DNA from 4 places in the Halopseudomonas salina genome. Region 3 is predicted to be linked to each of the others. Evidence: predicted binding sites of a transcription regulator. Region 3 holds the regulator's gene; each other region holds the start of a gene.
What was found. Region 3 encodes FliA, which starts transcription of late flagellar genes. Its sites were predicted from a motif close to CTAAAGTTTNNNNNNNNNNNGCCGNTAA; they were not measured.
Positions count from the first base shown of each region.

Region 1: a site for FliA is predicted at 1,908-1,935, ahead of flgM (flagellar biosynthesis anti-sigma factor FlgM). Genes of this name have one in related genera too.
Region 2: a site for FliA is predicted at 1,641-1,668, ahead of IEV54_RS03820 (flagellar protein MotY). Genes of this name have one in related genera too.
Region 4: a site for FliA is predicted at 1,650-1,677, ahead of IEV54_RS07520 (methyl-accepting chemotaxis protein). Genes of this name have one in related genera too.

Region 1 is NZ_BMFF01000001.1:428,765-432,334, reverse strand. Features, by position in the region: gene IEV54_RS02160 (CheR family methyltransferase) at 1-30, opposite strand, end outside; gene IEV54_RS02155 (chemotaxis protein CheV) at 76-1,002, opposite strand; gene flgA (flagellar basal body P-ring formation chaperone FlgA) at 1,121-1,831, shown strand; gene flgM (flagellar biosynthesis anti-sigma factor FlgM) at 1,974-2,285, shown strand; gene IEV54_RS02140 (flagella synthesis protein FlgN) at 2,342-2,803, shown strand; gene IEV54_RS02135 (flagellar brake protein) at 2,869-3,570, shown strand, end outside.
Region 2 is NZ_BMFF01000001.1:806,865-810,434, forward strand. Features, by position in the region: gene rnt (ribonuclease T) at 1-509, opposite strand, end outside; gene pyrC (dihydroorotase) at 535-1,569, opposite strand; gene IEV54_RS03820 (flagellar protein MotY) at 1,705-2,556, shown strand; gene IEV54_RS03825 (argininosuccinate synthase) at 2,653-3,570, shown strand, end outside.
Region 3 is NZ_BMFF01000003.1:180,494-184,063, forward strand. Features, by position in the region: gene IEV54_RS08210 (protein phosphatase CheZ) at 1-786, opposite strand, end outside; gene IEV54_RS08215 (chemotaxis response regulator CheY) at 804-1,181, opposite strand; gene IEV54_RS08220 (RNA polymerase sigma factor FliA) at 1,398-2,135, opposite strand; gene fleN (flagellar synthesis regulator FleN) at 2,132-2,959, opposite strand; gene flhF (flagellar biosynthesis GTPase FlhF) at 2,989-3,570, opposite strand, start outside.
Region 4 is NZ_BMFF01000003.1:13,937-17,506, reverse strand. Features, by position in the region: gene IEV54_RS07520 (methyl-accepting chemotaxis protein) at 1-1,575, opposite strand, end outside; gene IEV54_RS07515 (acetyl/propionyl/methylcrotonyl-CoA carboxylase subunit alpha) at 1,805-3,570, opposite strand, start outside.

The sequences.
Region 1 (3,570 bases), on a different contig from region 3:
AACATGAAAATCTTGGTTTGCCGAGGTCACGCAGCCCATCCTGTAATCAATTGAATTGCTTCCCCATGCGGCGATCTACTCACGCAGTGCGTGCAGGCGATCAATCACCCTTTGTGCCAGCTCATCCGGCTTGAACTTGGCGAGGAAATCGTCTGCACCCACCTTTTTTACCATTGCCTGATTAAACACGCCCGAAAGCGAGGTGTGCAACAGGATATGCAAACCGGCCATACGTGGATCACCGCGCACCTCGGCGGTCAGCGTGTACCCATCCATTTCCGGCATTTCGATGTCTGAAACCATCATCAACAGATCAGATACACCCTGGCCATTTTCGACCAAGTCACGAAGCCAGTTGAGCGCCTGACGTCCATCGTTGAGCGCGACCACTTCCACACCCACTTCCTGCAGACATCGGACGACCTGTTTGCGCGCCACCGATGAGTCATCAACGATCAGCACCTTGCGCGCCAGAGCTTCGGTATGGGTTACCTCATCGATCACACCTGCGGTGATGGTCTCCACAGTTGGCACGACTTCGGCAAGAATCTTCTCGACATCGATAATCTCGACCATCTTGTCGTCGACGCGGGTCACCGCTGTCAGGTAATGGTCGCGACCGGTGCCCCGTGGCGGCGGGTGTATTTCTGACCAGTTCATATTGACGATTCGTTCGACTGAACGCACCAGAAAGCCCTGAACACGGTAGTTATATTCGGTGATGATCACGAACGCCGTACTCAAATCATCGAGCCCCGGCCCACCAGTGGCCTTGTTGAGGTCGATGATGGGCAGGGTACCTCCGCGAATATGCGCGACCCCCCGCACGACCGGATTCAACCGCGGCAAGATAGTGAGCTTGGGACACTGCAGCACCTCCTTCACCTTGAAAACATTGATGCCGTACAACTGCGGTCCTGCAAGGCGAAACAGCAAGAGTTCCAGGCGGTTCTGACCGACCAGCTGGGTACGTTGGTTTACCGAATCCATTACGCCAGCCATGGACGACTCCTCAAATATCTTGAATGAAACGGCATGCATCTTGCTGCGCTGTTAGGGTAGTGCTCGTTACGGCGTTTTTTTGACATGCGCCAACCCACTCGTCATCAAGGTTCATTGTATGCGTTTTCTCACAGGGTGCGCGGTATTGCCGCTATTTTTTTGCGCAGGCGTTTCCGCCAATCCACTGATTGATCAACTTATCGGCGCGACCACCTCTTTTCTTGAGCAAGAAATCGAGAGTCACCTGCAGCGCAGTGCACGGGACGCCCGCTACGAGGTCACAGTCAATCGCCTGGACAACCGGCTACGCTTGCCGTTGTGCCCGGAGGGAGCGCTGCATGCCGAACTGGAAAGCCCGGCCGAACCTGTCGGCCGGGTCACCGTGCGACTCAGTTGTGACAGTGAGGTGCGCTGGCGGCTCTTCGTGCCGGCCCAGGTGAGTCTGTACCAACCCGTTCTTGTGACCACTCGGCCACTGTCGCGCCATGCCGTGATTACCATGCAGGATATCACCCTGCTCGAGCGTGACGTGGGTCTTTTGAACAACGCCTATCTGACCGACATTGCTCAGGTAGCGGGCCTGCGCCTGAGACGCCAGGTGGCGGCCGATACGGTTTTGGCGCCCAATCAGCTGGAGCAGCAGGAGGTCGTCAAACGAGGCGACAAGGTGGTGATCAGTGCTGCCAACAGCCATGTATCGGTGCGCATGCCGGGCGAAGCCCTGGAAAACGGAAATATGGGCAGTCAGATACGTGTGCGAAATTCGCGCTCCGGTCGCGTGGTCAAGGCCAGAATCACCGGCCCCGGGCAGGTTGAAGTCGCAATGTGAAGTTATTGCTCATTTGCTCTATAATCGGATCGTGAAATTCGGCGAAGAAACGTGACCAGATTCACATAAATTTTTCCTAAAGTTTTGACTGCATCGGCCGTTACAGGTGTTAGTAAAGCATTCAGGTTCTGAGGAAAACAGAATGGTTATTGACTTCAACGCATCAAACAGTGCCAATCGGGGTGCCCAGACAGGCGCTACCATGGGCAAGCGTGATGCCGCGGCCGAAGGCACCCGTCCTGCCGCGCAAGGAAACGCGCAAAACACACCTGCGGAAGATGGACAGGTCAAATTGAGCCCACAGGCCCAGCAGTTACAAGCAGTGGAAGAGCGGCTGCGTGAACTGCCAGTGGTCGATAGCGAGCGTGTAGCCCAGATTCGGCAGGCCATCAGTGATGGCAGCTATAATGCTGACAGCGGCCGCATTGCTGACAGACTGCTGGCTCTGGAATAACCCTGCGGAGCCGTGTCCGGACTCCTTGCCGGTATAGCGATTAGCGGAGAAAGCGGATGGAACAGTTGGAGAAGGTGTTCTTGCAAGCGCAGCCGGACTGCGAAGCTTTCGCCGAACTTCTGGACCAGGAGCAACAAGCGCTTATCAACCGTGACATGGATGAGCTTGAGAAACTGCTGTCTGCCAAAGCCCCCTTGGTCGACGCCCTCGCTCATCATGACCTCGCTATTCGAACTTGGTGCTCGCAGATTGGTATTGCGCCCGGAGATGGGCTCGAAGCACACATCAGATCCTCAGGAGCCGCTACGCTACTGGAGGTCTATTCTGCATTTCAGAACGCGTTGCAACGCTGCCAGGCAGCCAACCTGCGCAACGCGCGACTGGTCCGGCATAATCAACAGGCCACTGGCCGCTTACTTGATCTTCTGCGTAATCAGGGTGAGGCAAGTCAGAGCGTATACGATCGTCAAGGTGTTGCCAGCCGTTCCGGTAATCAACGCAACCTGACCAAGGCCTGAACGGCGTGTCAGATAGCCAGCATACTGTAGTAGTATGCCTGACCTTTTGAACTCGAGAGCCTTCAGTGTCCAGCTTATTCAACCAGGAACCAGGACCGCAGCCACCGCGGGACGTCCGTTCTCCAGTAGAGATTCTCTCGCTGCTGAAAAATATCCAGCAGCACCGTGATCATCTGCGCGTTACCTTCGCTGACCGTCCGCAAAAGTTTCAGAGCTTCATTGTGCAGATAGACAATGCCACCAAGACCCTCTGGATTGACGAGATGATGCCCCGCGATGGCGACCGGTTTGCCACCGCGGGAGAAGCATTTCGAGTAGACGCCTGGCATGAAGGCGTACACATGCGCTGGCACTGTCCCGGCGTGCAAAGGTTGATGCTTGATGGAGTGCCTACCTATTGCGCTCCCCTTCCCGAAGAGATGGTCTATCACCAGAAGCGTGGGGCCTTCAGGGCTGCCGTGCGACGCAGCATGGAACTGTCGGTGCATCTGGGTCACTCAGAGCGCAATGTGGCCCTGGATGGCACCCTCATTGATATCTCCGCAACAGGCTGCAAGGCCCGTTTTAGCGGAGACTGCACACACCAGTTGCCGCCGGGAGACCTGTTTGAGCGTTGTTCTCTGGAACTTCCGGAAAGCGGGCGCCTCAACCTGAGCATCGAGATACGGCATGCCCAGTACGATTCGGGCAGCAACGAAACCCAGGTCGGACTGGCCTTTCGTCAGAATCAGGCGAATGTGCAACGCCAGATAGATCGCTTCGTGAAC
Region 2 (3,570 bases), on a different contig from region 3:
GCCAGGCCGCCCAGCGTGGCGGTGTCAAAGCAGGAAAACGGGTGAAAGGGATTGCGCTTTATCTGCGTGCGCTCAACAGCGGCATTGAGAAACCCCAGGTCGAAGAATGCATTGTGCCCAACCAGCACCGCACGATTACAGCCGGCGGATTTGACCGCTTTGCGCACGTGTTTGAAGATGTCCGTCAGGGCGTGCTCTTCGGTCACTGCCATGCGCAGGGGATGATCCAGCTTGATTCCGGTAAATTCCAGTGCGGCTGCTTCTACATTTGCTCCGGCAAAGGGCTCTACGCGAAAGAAGTGCGTATCCCCAGGGTAGATCATGCCCTCTTCATCCATCTCGACAATAGTGGCGGCAATTTCCAGCAGCGCATCGGTAGCGCTGTTGAAGCCGCCGGTCTCCACGTCTACCACCACCGGTAAAAAACCACGGAAGCGATAAGCCATTGGCGACTTGGGCCCTTTACTTGCGGGTTGCTGGTCTTCGGTGTCGAACTCAAACTCGCTCACAAGCGATCCTTAATATGGTTGGCGGTCAAGCGACGCGCCATTGCAGGGTCTCGCCAGCGCGCAGCGGAACGATAACCTGATCACCCAGGGGCAGGGTTTCAGGTGCAGTCCAGGAGTCGCGCACCAGGGTGATCCGGTCTGTATTGCGCGGCATACCGTAGAAATCAGGGCCATGCAGGCTGGCAAAACCCTCGAGCTTGTCGAGAATGCCCAGGTGGTCAAAGGTTTCGGCATACATCTCGATGGCAGCAAAGGCGGTATAGCAGCCGGCGCAACCACAGGCTGCCTCTTTGGCATGCCGGGCGTGGGGCGCGGAATCGGTTCCCAGGAAAAACTTGCTGGAACCGGAAGCCACGGCATCACACAGCGCTTGCTGATGGCGTTGGCGCTTGAGAATCGGCAGGCAGAAGAAATGCGGACGAATCCCGCCAGCCAGCATGTGGTTGCGGTTGTACTGCAGATGATGCGCAGTAATGGTGGCGGCAACGCGGCCTGATGCGCTTTGTACAAAATCCACTGCATCGGCTGTGGTTATGTGCTCGAAGACCACCTTCAGGGTCGGATAGCGTTCGACCACCCCCACCAGTTGTTGGTCGATGAAAGCCTTTTCGCGATCAAAGATATCAACGTCGGCATGGGTTACCTCACCATGAACCAGCAAAGGCATTCCCACCTCCGCCATGGCTTCCAGGGCTGGATAAATATTCTCCAGCGCAGTGACGCCTGACTGCGAGTTGGTGGTTGCGCCGGCAGGGTAGAGCTTGGCGGCGACGGCCTGACCCGCTGCCCAGGCTTCGCGGATAATCTGCGGGCTGGTCTGGTCAGTAAGGTAGAGCACCATCAGTGGAGTGAAGTTAGAGCCAGCAGGACGAGCGGACAATATGCGCGCCTTGTAGGCGTCGGCCTGTTGGCCGTCGCGCACTGGTGGTACCAGGTTTGGCATCACTATTGCTCTGGCAAATACGCGAGAGGCATCGGCTACGGTGTCAGGTAATACATCATTGTCGCGCAGATGTATGTGCCAGTCGTCCGGCCTGATCAGGGTGATGCGGTCGGTCATCAGCGGGTATTCCAGAGAATTTGAATGGGCTAATGCTACCGGAAGCGCCCCGGATTTTACACACCGACGGGGTAAAGTTTTCCGCCTTCTCGCCGATGTAACCCATTGAGAAGAGTTCATCTTTCGGAGAAACCCGTGGCTCGAGCCTGTATTGCATTACTGCTGACGGTGGCCCTGCCTGCCCATGCGCTGACATTTCAGACGCGCATGGAAGAGGTGGAATGGTCGGTCGAGGGCGACAAGTTCGAATGTCGCCTGACCCAGCCGGTCAGCGGTTATGGCGACGCCGTGTTCGTCAGGCGCGCAGGGGAGCGCCCGGTATTCGAGCTCAAGGCTTGGAACAACCTCATGCGGCCCGGTCAGGCGCAGCTCTACAATGACGCGCCCATGTGGCAGCCCCAGGCGCGGGCCCGGTTGCTGGGCTACACGGCTGTATCTGACGAGCAGGTTGCCATACGCGTTCCACAGCAGCAGGCAGGTCAGATGCTCGCGGGCCTGGCAAGTGGGTTGCACCCGACAATTCAGCGCGCTGCCTGGGCCAATGCAGTGGAGCCAGTGCGAGTGGTGGTATCCAGTATCGGTTATCAGCAGGCCTGGACTGATTTCCAGAAATGCAGCGCCGGATTGCTGCCAATGAATTTCGATCAGATTTCCAATAGTGTTGTCAGCTTTGCCAGCGGCGGGACTCACCTATCAGCCAGCGCCAAACAGCTGCTTGATACGGCGCTGGAATATCTCCAGGCCGACGAGGAAATAACCGGTATCGTGCTTGAAGGCCATTCGGACAACGTCGGTAACCGGCTCGACAATCGGGAGTTGGCTCGCCAGAGAGCTCTGGCTGTGCGCAATTACCTTGTAGAGCGCGGAGTGGCAGAAGAGCTGTTCAGCCTGCGTTTCCACGGTGATCGCTACCCGGTTGCCAGCAACCGCAGTGCTGAAGGCCGGGCGCTGAACCGTCGCGTAAACCTGAAACTCGAAAAGAGCTGATCTATCTCCCCTGTGATTCCTCCCGGCTGGGCGCTAGAATAGCGCTTTGCCCGTCGCCCCGTGCGTGGCGTTGATCAATTTTCAAGGGAGCGCGTAATGTCTGATGTGAAAAAAGTCGTCCTGGCCTATTCCGGTGGTCTGGATACCTCGGTAATTCTCAAGTGGTTGCAAGATACCCATGACTGCGAAGTCGTGACCTTCACCGCTGACCTGGGGCAGGGCGAAGAGGTCGAGCCAGCACGTGCCAAGGCCAAGGCCATGGGCGTGAAGGAGATCTACATCGACGATCTGCGCGAAGAGTTCGTGCGTGATTTCGTGTTTCCGATGTTCCGCGCCAATACCGTCTATGAAGGCGAGTACCTGCTGGGTACATCCATTGCGCGCCCGCTGATCGCCAAGCGCCTGATCGAGATCGCCAACGAGACCGGCGCCGACGCTATCTCCCATGGTGCGACCGGCAAGGGCAACGACCAGGTGCGTTTCGAACTGGGCGCCTATGCGCTCAAACCGGGCGTCAAGGTGATTGCACCCTGGCGTGAATGGGACCTGCTGTCGCGCGAGAAGCTGATGGATTACGCGGAAAAGCACGGCATACCGATCGAGCGTCACGGCAAGAAAAAGTCTCCTTACTCCATGGATGCCAACCTGCTGCACATTTCCTATGAAGGCGGCGTGTTGGAAGACACCTGGACCGAACATGAAGAAGACATGTGGAAGTGGACCAAGTCGCCAGAGAACGCTCCCGACTCCCCAACCTATATCGAGCTGACCTATCGTAAAGGTGATATCAGCGCCATCGACGGCAAGGAGATGTCTCCCGCTACCGTGCTTGCCGAACTTAACCGCATCGGCGGTGAGAACGGCATTGGCCGTCTGGATATCGTCGAGAACCGTTTTGTCGGCATGAAGTCCCGCGGCTGCTACGAAACCCCTGGCGGCACCATCATGCTCAAGGGCCACCGCGCCATCGAATCCATTACCCTGGATCGCGAAGTCGCACACCTGAAAGACAGC
Region 3 (3,570 bases):
CAGGCTGGACAGAAGGTCATCGACTTCATCCTGCCCTGAGACAACATCTTCTCTTTTATCGGCATGAATCTGCGGACCTTCACCCTTGGGTGACACTTTTTTTGCTTCGGGGGTGGCTTTCTGATGCTCTATGCCGGCAAAACGATCCACCTGACCGGCCATGCGTACCAGATCCAGCAAGCTTTCCTCGACGTCATGCACCAGAGTAATCACCCGCTTGATCACCTGACCGGTGAGGTCCTGATAATCCTGAGCCATGACAATCTCATTCAACTGACCGCTGACCTGGGTGGCTGAGCTTTCGGTTTTCTCCAGAAAGTCACCCATGCGCTTGTACAGGTCGCGGAATTCGCCGGCGGCCATTTCGCGTCGCTGCAGACGTTCCCAGTCGGTGCGCAGTGCAGCGGCTTCCTGGCCCAGATTGGCAACGATAGGCGCACTGGCGTCAACCAGATCCATGGTGCGGTTGGCCGCCTTGTCGGTGAGTGTCACGACATAGTCCAACCGATCCGAGGCATCCGAGATACGCGTGGCTTCAACATCATCACCCAGCGCCTGGCTGGTATCGAGCTGAAAGTTGACGATGGCGTTGTGCAGCGCACGCGTCAGCAGCCCCACTTCATGATAGAGACCGCGGTCGCGTGCCTGATTGATCGCGTGAATGACCAGTATGGCTTCGCCGAACTGCCCTTTCTCCAAGAGATCGACCAACTGCCGCGCATTGTCCTTCAGGGAATGTTCGTATTCCTGAGCGGTAGCCTGGCCGGTGTCCTTACTTAACGCCATAACCTGTACCCCGGTTGTTATTTAGCCTGAACGCGCTCGAAGATCTTCTCGATCTTTTCCTTGAGTGCCTGAGCGGTAAACGGCTTGACAACGTAACCGTTCACACCGGCCTGGGCGGCCTCGATGATCTGATCGCGTTTGGCTTCAGCGGTAACCATCAACACCGGGAGATGCTTGAGGCGTTCGTCAGCTCGTACTGCACGTAGCAGATCGATGCCGCTCATGCCGGGCATGTTCCAGTCGGTAACCAGAAAGTCAAAATTACCGCTTTGCAGCATTGGCAGCGCGGAGGTGCCATCATCGGCTTCCGCCGTGTTGGTGAACCCCAGGTCGCGCAACAAATTCTTGATGATGCGCCTCATCGTTGAAAAATCATCAACGATGAGAATTTTCATATTCTTGTCCAAGTCGACCTCCGTACACACCAGGAAGAGTGCGTTGTCACACTCCGTTAAGCTACTGGCCAAACAAGCCTTTCACGTTTTATTGACGCCAGTGTAACCGGAGTGGCCCAATCGTGCTGCCTCCGCTGACATTAGTTCGTCTTCGTACCTGTTACTGCCAGGCGATATTCTCGTTCTGTGGGCATTGTCCGGATGTTGACCACAAAATCAATCATTTCGCCATCCGCCCAGCCTGGCGCGCAGCCGCGCTGCGCACTGACTGTGTAACTGACTGACGCGCGACTCACTGACACCAAGCACTGCGCCTATTTCCTTGAGGTTCAGCTCTTCGTCGTAATATAGCGACAGCAGCAGACGCTCACGCTCGGGCAGGGTGTCAATTGCTTCCACCAGAGCCTGGCGAAAACGCTGGTCCTCCAGCCCGCCAAAGGGCTCTTCGTCGCCGTGTGCGTCGGCCCGGGTTCCGGATTCGAGCAGGTCATCGAAGCTGAACAGCTTGCTGCCGGCTGTATCATTGAGGATCGAATAATATTCCTCAAGACTCATTTCCAGCTCTGCAGCTATCTCCTGATCCTTGGCATCACGTCCCAGCCGCGACTCGACGGCGCGCACTGCATCACTGACCATGCGAGTATTGCGGTGTACCGAACGTGGCGCCCAGTCACCCTTGCGTACCTCATCGAGCATGGCCCCACGAATACGGATACCGGCATAGGTCTCGAAGCTGGCGCCCTTGGAATTGTCAAACTTGCGAGAGGCTTCGAGCAAGCCGATCATGCCGGCCTGTATAAGATCATCAACCTGGACGCTGGCCGGCAGGCGGCCCAGCAGATGGTAGGCAATACGCTTGACCAGAGGAGCGAACTGTTCGACCAGACGATCCTGGGAACCCGCGGAACCCTGTGCGCGTGTATACATGCTCACCCCACCTGCCGTTAAGGTCATAGGCCTGTTCCGGTCTGTTGCACCAGGCGCTCGACAAAAAATTCAAGGTGGCCGCGTGGATTGGCCGGTAATGGCCAGGCGTTCACCTTCTGTGCGATCCCGCGGATCGCCAGCGATGCCTTGCTACGCGGGAAAGCATCATATACCGCGCGCTGTTTCTGCACCGCCTTGCGTACGTTTTCATCGTAGGGTACCGCGCCAACATACTGCAGGGCCACATCCAGAAACCGATCGGTGACCTTGGTCAGCTTGCTGAACACCAGACGACCTTCCTGGGGAGTGTGAACCATGTTGGCCAACACGCGAAAGCGCGTCATGCCGTGGTCACGATTAAGCAGTTTGATCAGCGCATAGGCGTCGGTAATCGAGGTGGGCTCATCGCAGACAACCACCAGAACTTCCTGGGAGGCGCGTACGAAGCTCACAACCGAATCGCCGATTCCGGCGGCGGTGTCGACAATCAGCACATCGATATTGTCACCGATTTCACTGAACGCCTGAATCAGACCCGCATGCTGCTGGGGATTGAGGTTGACCATGCTGGCAGCGCCGGAAGCGGCTGGAACGATGCGGATCCCCCCGGGGCCGTTGAGCAGCACATCGCGCAGCTCGCAGGTTCCTTCCAGCACGTCAGCCAGCGTCGCCTTGGCCTTGAGTCCGAGCAGAACGTCGACGTTGGCCAGACCAAGGTCAGCATCAAGCAGGACGACACGCCGCCCCAAATCGGCAAGTGCGAGGCCGAGATTGACTGACACGTTGGTCTTGCCTATGCCGCCCTTGCCGCCGGTGACCGCAATAACCTGAACCGGATGTTTGCTGCCCATCTGCGTTGATTACCTTCTTATAAGTTCGGTTAGCTTGCCCGCTGGGTGTGTAGTATACCGGCAAACACATCTGCCATGGCCTGATCTGCCGGCGCCTCGTTGCCCGCCAGACTGACCGCGCGGCTGACCAGCTGATGCCCCACTGCCTTGGCAATATCATCCGGTATGCGCTGGCCATCTGCCAGATAGGCTACCGGTAAACCCTGTTGCATGGCCAGACCCAATGCTTCTCCGAGAGTGGCTGCCTCGTCGACCTTGGTCAACACGCAACCGCTGAGGCCACAGACCTTGTAGGTGTGATAAGCAGCCTTGAGCACCTGATACTGACTGGTTGCTGCCAGCACCAGCAACTTGCTGACACGATGGCCCAGTGCCGCCAGTTGATTGAGCTGGCCGTGAAGATGCGGGTCCTGGGCCTGAAGGCCGGCGCTGTCGACCAGCACCAGGCGCTTGCCGGAGAATTCCTGAAGCACATCGGCCAGGCTGTTTTGCTCGTCAACCACGCGCACCGGCACATTGAGAATACGCCCAAGGGTACGCAATTGCTCGTGGGCACCAATGCGATAGGTATCCATGGTGACCAGAGCCACATGCTGGCTGCCATGCTTGAG
Region 4 (3,570 bases), 170 kb from region 3:
TTGGGCGCCGTCGGTGGTTTCGCGGGCCAGTTCCGCGGCTTCGGTGACGCTGCGGTTGACGTCTTCCACGACTGTGGATTGCTGAGTGGTGGCGCTGGCGATGGAGGCGTTCAGGGCTACCATTTGCTGCATCGACTCGGTGATCTGGTCAAGGGCTGCGCCTGCGGCTGTGGCCTGCTGCACGCTGAGCTCCGAGTAGCGGTCACTCTCGTTGATCACCTCCACCACGGTCTGAGTGTTGGTCTGCAGCTTGTTGATCATATTGTGAATTTCTTCGGTGGACTTCTGGGTGCGTTGCGCCAGATTACGCACCTCGTCGGCTACCACGGCAAAACCGCGGCCCATTTCCCCGGCGCGGGCTGCCTCGATTGCGGCGTTCAGGGCCAGCAGATTGGTCTGCTCGGCGATATTGCGTATCACATCGAGTACCGAGGTGATTTCATGGGCATCGCTGGAGAGGCTTTCCATGTGCGTGACGGCGGTCTTTACGCTGTCTGACAGGTGGGTGATCTGCTCGATGGTCCTGGTGACCTGAACACGGCCATTGTTGGCGCCCTCGTTGGCGTTTTCGACTTCCTGGGCTGCCGCGTTGGCGTTTTGCGCCACGTCCTGCACGCCGTAGGTAATCTCATTGACCGCTGTGGCCATCAATTCCATTTTCTCGGATTGTTGAGTCATGCCGCGCAGGCTGTTGTTGCTTATCTGGCTCAGCTGTTGGCCAGCGCTGGTCAACTGGTTGGCGCTGTCACCCAGCTGGTGAACTATGCCGCGCAGGTTTGCGGTGAAGTTGTTGAAGTGGCTGGCGATCAGAGACAGCTCGTCCTGGGCGTTGTCGTCCAGCTTGCGCGTCAGGTCGGCTTCGCCGCTGGCGATATCGCGCATGGCTTCAACCACACTGTTCAAAGGTCGGGAAATGCTGCGGCCGATGATATACAGAATGAGGACCATGAGCAGGGTGAGGAGGGTCACGAAGATCATTACCTTGACGGCCTCGGCGATGAACTTGGCTTCCATGTCGGCAATAAAGATGCCTGTGCCGATCATGTAATCCCAGGGCTCGAAGTGCGTGAAGGCGGCGATTTTCTGGTGCGCTTCACCTTCACCCGGGTTCTGTCCAGGGCGTGACCAGCTATATTCGATAAAGGCGGTACCCTGGTCGCGCGCCAGTTTGACCATTTCGGTAATGACGTTGGGGCGGCCGTCGCTATTGGTAATGGTGGTCAGGTCTACACCCTCGGTCTGGGGCGCCATGGGGTGCATGACCATGACGTTGTCCATGTCGTTGACCCAGAAGTACTCGGTGCCGCCGCCGTAGCGCATGGTACGCAGTGCTTCGAGTGCAGCGGTACGGGCCTGCTCGCCGGTAAGTTCGCCGGAGACTTCGCGGGAGTGGTAGTAGCCCATCAGGGTATGGGCAGACTCGACCAGGTGGGTTGCCTTGGTAACTTCGGCCTGTTTGTACTCCGACCGCAGAGTGGCCAGAGCGGCCACAGCGAGTACCGTCATGCTGACCAGTGCGACTATCAGGATTAACCAGATACGCTGGCTGATTTTTATTTTGCGCAATACGTTCATCTACAACCTCTCCCCCGGGACCGTTACCAGCCAGGCGCACAATGGCATCTGGTGGCCAGACACATCTTTTTATTTTATCGACCAACGCCCAGAAAACCTGAGTGTTATTTTGTTGGCAGTCATGATGTCAATTTGACGTTATTCGCCGTCAGATACAATAGCGCTACAGGTAAATAACCCGTTCATATCAACATGTATTGGCAAAACCCCAGTGGTGGTTTGTGGCCGCTCAGTTGAACTCGACCAACAGTTGCCGCGCTTTAACCTGCTGGCCTTCGCTGGCGAGTAGCTGGCTTATGGTGCCGTTTATCTGGGCCTTGAGTGTGTGCTCCATTTTCATTGCTTCCATGCGCAGCAAAGCCTGGCCCTTGCTGACCTGTTCGCCCACCTTTGCCATGACTTCGGTAACGGCCCCATCCATGGGTGCCAGCAGCCGGTTTGATGTGACGTCGGCAGCAGCTGCCGGTGGCCGGTGGGATACATCCTCTAACTGCAGATTGCCCTGCTCACAGTAAAGGGCTATCCGCTTACCGTTGATCAGGCAGGGGCGGCGATAACGAATGCCATCCAATTCGCACACCATGACCGAACCTGTCTGCTCGATTATCCGCAGATGCAGGCAGCGGCCTGAGACGCTGATATTCAGGCTGCCGGCAACCTCGCCTGAGCAGGTGGATATCTGAACGGCATGTACCTCGCCGTCATTGAGCAGCAGGAAACGGCTGGGGATGGGTGCGGTGTTACTCCAGCCCTGTAATGCGGGCGGCAGCTTGCAGCGCCTGGCAGAGGCCTGATAAAGAAGCGCTGCCGCCATCGCCAGATCCTCGGCGGCCACGGGCTGGGGCGTCAGGCTGGGATCGCTGTGAAATTGCTCGGTTATGAAAGCGGTGCTGGTGTGACCCGCCGCAAATTGCGGGTGGGCCAGCAGATTGATCAGAAACCGCTGATTGGCATTCACGCCCAGCAGCACCGAGTGTTCCAGTGCGTTGATCAGGCGAGTGCGCGCTTGTTCGCGGGTAGTGCCATGGGCAATGATCTTGGCCAGCATGGGGTCGTAAAAAGCGGTTATTGCCTGACCCTCGCGCAGACCGTGGTCGATGCGTACTCCTTCGATATTCGCTGGCTGCCAGAGGTCGACGCGTCCGGTCTGGGGCACGAAATCCCGGCGGCTGTCTTCGGCGTACAGGCGTACCTCGATGGCGTGGCCCTGCAGTGCTATCTGCTCCTGGCGCAGAGGGAGCGGCAGGCCTGAGGCGACCTCGAGTTGCCAGGCTACCAGATCCAGCCCGGTGACCAGTTCAGTGACTGGGTGCTCGACCTGCAGGCGCGTGTTCATTTCCAGAAAGTAGTAGTTGCCGTCGGCATCCAGCATGAACTCCACGGTGCCTGCGCCACTGTAGTTGACACTGGCGGCGGCCTTGACCGCTTCTGCGCCCATTGCGGCGCGCAGTTCGGGCGTCACGACCGGGCAGGGTGCTTCCTCGATAACCTTCTGATGGCGGCGCTGCACCGAGCAGTCCCGCTCGCCCAGGTGCACGAGGTTGCCGTGGTTGTCACCGAAGATCTGGATTTCCACGTGCCTTGGGCGGATTAACGCCCGTTCCAGTATCAGCTCGGCGCTGCCGAAAGCGCTTTGGGCTTCTGCCCGCGCGCTGCGTAGCTGGCCAGACAGTTGCGCCGGGTCCTGCACCAGGCGCATGCCGCGCCCACCCCCGCCGGCACTGGCCTTGATCATCAGGGGAAAGCCGATTGCCGCAGCTTCCCGCGTCAGGGTTGCATCATCCTGGGCACTGCCCTGATAACCGGGAATGCAGGGTACGCCAGCTTCGAGCATGGCCAGCTTGGATTGGCGTTTGCTGCCCATCAGGCGGATGGCCTCGGGGGACGGGCCGATAAAGATCAGCCCGGCATCCATGCAGGCCTGGGCGAAATCGGCGTTCTCTGACAGGAATCCGTAGCCTGGGTGAATAGCTTCAGCGCCGCTGCGCTGCGCCG